2 regions of the Serratia sp. TSA_105.2 genome follow, and region 2 is predicted to be linked to the other one. Evidence: riboswitches for the same ligand, from Rfam matches in the RefSeq annotation. Region 2 holds a riboswitch; the other holds the start of a gene.
What was found. A riboswitch is a leader RNA that binds a small molecule or an ion and turns the genes downstream of it on or off. The one in region 2 is predicted to bind fluoride.
Positions count from the first base shown of each region.

Region 1: linked by a shared signal. The riboswitch ahead of crcB (fluoride efflux transporter CrcB) and the one ahead of ACUTSC_RS02700 (DHHA2 domain-containing protein) in region 2 are both predicted to bind fluoride.

Region 1 is NZ_JBQZFT010000002.1:667,831-670,278, forward strand. It holds gene ACUTSC_RS09610 (diguanylate cyclase) at 1-458, shown strand, start outside; gene ACUTSC_RS09615 (hypothetical protein) at 460-702, opposite strand; fluoride riboswitch at 785-847, shown strand; gene crcB (fluoride efflux transporter CrcB) at 927-1,310, shown strand; gene ACUTSC_RS09625 (TetR/AcrR family transcriptional regulator) at 1,600-2,196, shown strand; gene ACUTSC_RS09630 (Bcr/CflA family efflux MFS transporter) at 2,203-2,448, shown strand, end outside.
Region 2 is NZ_JBQZFT010000001.1:613,102-615,549, reverse strand. It holds gene ACUTSC_RS02705 (universal stress protein) at 1-60, opposite strand, end outside; gene ACUTSC_RS02700 (DHHA2 domain-containing protein) at 64-1,029, opposite strand; fluoride riboswitch at 1,070-1,145, opposite strand; gene ACUTSC_RS02695 (diguanylate cyclase domain-containing protein) at 1,319-2,448, shown strand, end outside.

The DNA of each region.
Region 1 (2,448 bases), on a different contig from region 2:
GGGAGCATCTGCTGCATCGTCAGTTCGACAGCTGCCGCCGCTACCAGGACAACGCCACGTTGATCCTGATGGATATCGATCGTTTCAAAACCATCAACGATACTTTCGGCCATGCGCTGGGGGATGAGGCCCTGGCGGCGTTGGCGGAAGAGCTGCTGATTGGCTTGCGCAACGTGGATATCGTCGGGCGCTACGGCGGCGACGAATTTGGCGCGGTGCTGCCGAACACCAGCGCTGAACAGGCGGAAATCGTCCTGCGGCGCATCCAGCAGCGGCTGGACGCCGTTATCTTCAAAGAGGCGCCACAGCTGCGGCTGCAGATCAGCGCCGGCATCGCCAACTACCACCCCGCGCTGGGCGGTTATCTGGACTGGCTGAAAGCGGCCGACGGCGCGCTTTACCGGGCGAAGCAAAATGGCCGCAACCGGCTGGAAACGGCGGCGCCGACGGGCGACTAACTTACTGGTTTAATAACTTGGCAAAATACTTCGGCGCTTCGACAAAACCTTCACGCCGGTAAAACGCATGCGCCCGCTCGCGGCGGCTGTGGCAATGGACCTCCAGCCGATCGCAGCCGCGACGGTGCGCCAGCAGCTGGTGCATTCGCTGCGTCAGAAACGCCTCGGTGCCGGGATAATCCAACGTCGTCATTAATTCGGCGATAGCATGCCTGTCGCTCAGGCGCGCCGTTCTGATTTCCATGGGATGACCTCGCAGATTGTCGATACTACAAAATAGGCGGCGTTAGGTGTAACATCCACCGGGTACGGCAAAAAAGGCCGTGCGGCACGCTGGAGATGACATTCCTCCCTAACCGCCTTCACAGGCTGATGATGTCTACGTAACCTCTCGGAGAGAGGCGCGTAGCGTTACGCCAGTCCCTTTCCGAGCCCCGTGAATTTCTCTGATTGAAAGGTAGTTGCCCCATGTTGAGCTCTTTACTGGCCGTATTTATCGGCGGCGGCGTCGGCAGCGTTTTGCGCTGGGCGGTAAGCATGAAAATGAATCCGCTGAACGCCCACATTCCGCTCGGTACGCTGATGGTCAATCTGATCGGCGGTTTTATCATCGGCCTGGCTATGGCGATTTTCACCCGCATGACGCATCTGGATCCCACCTGGAAATTACTGATCACCACCGGATTCTGCGGCGGCCTGACCACTTTCTCCACCTTTTCGCTGGAGGTGGTGTACCTGATGCAGGATGGCCGCTTCGGCTGGGCGCTGGCCAACATGCTGCTCAACCTGGCCGGCTCGCTGGCGATGACGCTGCTGGCTTTCATGCTGGTGATGTGGGTCAACGGGCGCTAAGCCCTTAATGTTTCCTTAATCTTGCATGCGCATAATCTCATCCAGTACTTCTGACTGGATGAGAAACCGCTATGTTTAGCCTGCCGAAAACCGCCGCCGAAGCGATTGCCGTTGCGCTGTGCGTGCTGATCGTCGCCGCCTTTATCAAATCCTACCTGTTCGCTTAAGCGCCTTTTCCCCACCGCACGCGTTGATCTTGCGTCTTTTCGGCCGATCACACTACAATTGAGAATGAACGTTCACACCCAAAAATGTGAACCCGGCTCACGCGTAGCAAAGGATCGGGCAGATGCTCTCCCCCAACGACAGTAAACAGGCCAAGGTACAGGCTCGCCGCGATCAGATCGTCGAAGCGGCGAAAACCAGCTTCCGCCGCCACGGCTTCCACGCCGCCAGCATGGCGGAGATCGCCCAGGGCTCGCAGCTCAGCGTCGGGCAAATCTATCGCTATTTCGCCAATAAAGACGCGATTATCGAGGAAATCGTCAACCGCATCATCGCCAGCAAGATGCAGCGGCTGGAAAACCTTGGCGATCACATCAACCTGATCGCCGGCACGCTGGCGGCGCGCACGCTGTTTCAGCAGCCGGGCGAGAGCGAAACCGATCACATGCTGATGCTGGAAGTAACCGCCGAGGCCACGCGCAACCCGGTGGTGGCCAAAATGCTCAGCGATGCGGAAGCGCGGCTGTTTCGCCACGTGTGCCACAACCTACAGCGGCTGTATCCCCATTTCAGCGCGGAAGAGATCGCCGCGCGGGTGGAGTTTATCGCCGTCATGAGCGAAGGCACCGGTTACCGCATCCTTACCACGCAAAAAGCCGATGCGTCCCTGCTGCGCGATCTGTATCAGCAGGCCATTTCTCACCTGTTCAGGAAACGCTAATCTCCCATGACCAAACACTTAGCCAGACAACGTCTGGTGTACGCCGTCGTGCTTGGCCTGTTGGCCGCGCTGGGGCCGCTGTGCACCGATCTCTATCTTCCCGCCCTGCCGGAAATGGCGGGCGAACTGAATACCTCTACCGCCGCCGCGCAACTCAGCCTGACCGCCGGGCTGCTCGGCCTGGGCGTCGGCCAGCTGATTTTCGGCCCTTACAGCGACAAATTGGGCCGCATGCGTCCGCTGTTGCTGTCG
Region 2 (2,448 bases):
CAGCAGCCGGCCGTCGCGTTCATCCTGTACCAGCAGTAAAGCGTGTTGATAGAGCGGCATGACTTATCTCCCTGCGTTAGCGATCTGGAGGGTTAACCACGGTAAAACCTCTTTTTTTCGGCTCGTCATATCGGGCAGCGATACCTGACGAATGCCGAGCACCCGGTTCGACGAGAAATACAGGGTGGAGCGGCGGCGGGTGATATCGGTGACCAATAGTGCAGCCATCTCCAGCCCGGCTTCCTGCTTCGCTTGTTCAAGCGCCTGTTGCAGTGCGGGCAACAGCGGATCGATGTCGCTCATGGCCCGCACTTCTATCTGCGACAGCAGCAGCGAGACGCTATGGATGCGGTAATCCTTGGCGTCGCGGTGCAGCAACTGCGCGGCGGATTGCCCCGAGAGATCGGTTTTGGCGGCCAGCAGACCGGCGGTGAAGGCGTCATAGTCGACGTGAGAGATTGCGCGTAACCGGGTGACCGCCAGCCGATCCTGTTCCGTGGTGGTTGGCGCACTGAGCGCGACGGTATCGCTCAGGATGGCGCCCAGCAGCAGCGTGGCCTGGGCGGCGCAAAGCGGCATCGGCCTTTCTGCCGTCAGGATCTGCAGGATCACGGTGGCGCAACAGCCGACGGCGCGCACCCAGACATCGGGCGGGTTGTGGGTGACTAACGTGCCCAGCCGGTGATGGTCGATAACGCCGACCACGTCGCTGTCGAGCAATGAGGCCGGGCCTTGTTCGATATCGGTAAAGTCGACCAGCCAGACTTTGCGGTCACGAAGATCGTCTGTCAGCAGCGCAGGCGCTTGCACGCCGGCGGCGGCCAGTATGTAGCGGGTTTCCGGCGTCAGATCGCCGAGGCGGAAAGCCACGGCCGGTTTGCCGAGGTGATTGAGCCAGTCCGCGACCACCAGCGCGCTGCAGATGCTGTCGCTGTCGGGATTTTTATGGCCGAAAACGTACAGGGGCATTTCCCGCGCGACGGCATCGGGCTGGAACGGAAAAGGGGTAAGACGTGAGATTTCATTCATAGCGACTCCTGACATACCTGCCTAAAAAATAAAGCGAAGTTGTATATCAGGCGTCATCATCCGGTTCGAGTGAACGCGGCGGTTGGGAAAGGTGGAACACCATCACCTTGTGAACGACTGTAGCGCAGCGCGGGGGTAAACGCAACGTCCGGCAAAGTTGGCGAGAATACATAATCGGATTGATACTGTGAGTGAGTCTATGATGGACAAGGATATTATTTGCCGCGAACCGACGGATAGGCTGAACGGACTCACTGCCGGATCCGTGGGTGACACAATGGGAGACAACATGCTCGAACCCTGCTTCCCCGAAAACGAAGCCGAACGCCTGTCGGTATTGAATTCGCTGAACGTGCTGGATTCGAACTCGGTGGAAAAACTGGATCGCATCACGCGGTTGGCGGCGAAATACTTCGGCGTGACCATTGCGCTGGTGTCGCTGATCGACCGGGATCGCCAATGGTTTTTGTCCCGCTACGGTCTGGATGCCCGGGAAACGCCGCGCAATATCTCGTTTTGCGGCCATGCCATCTTGCAACGCGAAGCGCTGGTGGTGCCCGATACCGCCAAAGACCCGCGCTTTTTCGATAATCCGCTGGTGATCGGCGGGCCGCGGATCGGTTTTTACGTCGGGCAGCCGCTGTTGTCGCTCGACGGGTTGCCGCTCGGCACCCTGTGCATTATCGACAGCCACCCGCAGCCGTTTTCCCCGGAACAACTGGCCGATCTGCATGATTTCGCCGCCGTGGTGGAGGAGTACCTGCAGAGCATTGAACGCCACGTCTATACCGAAAACCTGAAATCCGACCTGCAGCGCACGGAGGCCCTGTTCGAACAGACCTTCGCCCAGGCGGCGGTAGGGATGGCGCTGGTCTCGCTGCAAGGATATTGGCTGCGGGTAAATCCGCGCATTTGCGAAATGCTGCACTATTCCGAACGTGAACTGATGGAGCGCACCTTCCAGGACATTACCTACCCGCTCGATCTCAACACCGACCTGGAAAAGCTGCAGCAGCTGCTGAAAAATGAAATCAGCACCTATTCGATGGAAAAACGCTATTTCCGCGCCGACGGCTCGATCGTGTGGGTGCAACTGACGGTGGCGCTCAATCGGTTGCCGAATGGCAAACCGGACCATTTCATCTCGGTTATCGTCGATATCAGCGAGCGCAAAGCGGCCGAGGCCGATCTGTTCGCCCTGCAACACGAGCTGGAACAACGCGTCGAAATTCGCACGCGGGAGCTGAACGTGGTGGTGAAAAAGCTCAACGAAGAGATTGAGACCCGGATGCTCGCCGAATATCAGCTCAGCACGGAGAAGGAACGCCTGCGCGCCATCACCGACAACATGCCGGCCTTAATCAGCCAGATCGACGGCAATGAACGCTACCTGTTTGCCAACAGCGCCTACAAAACCTG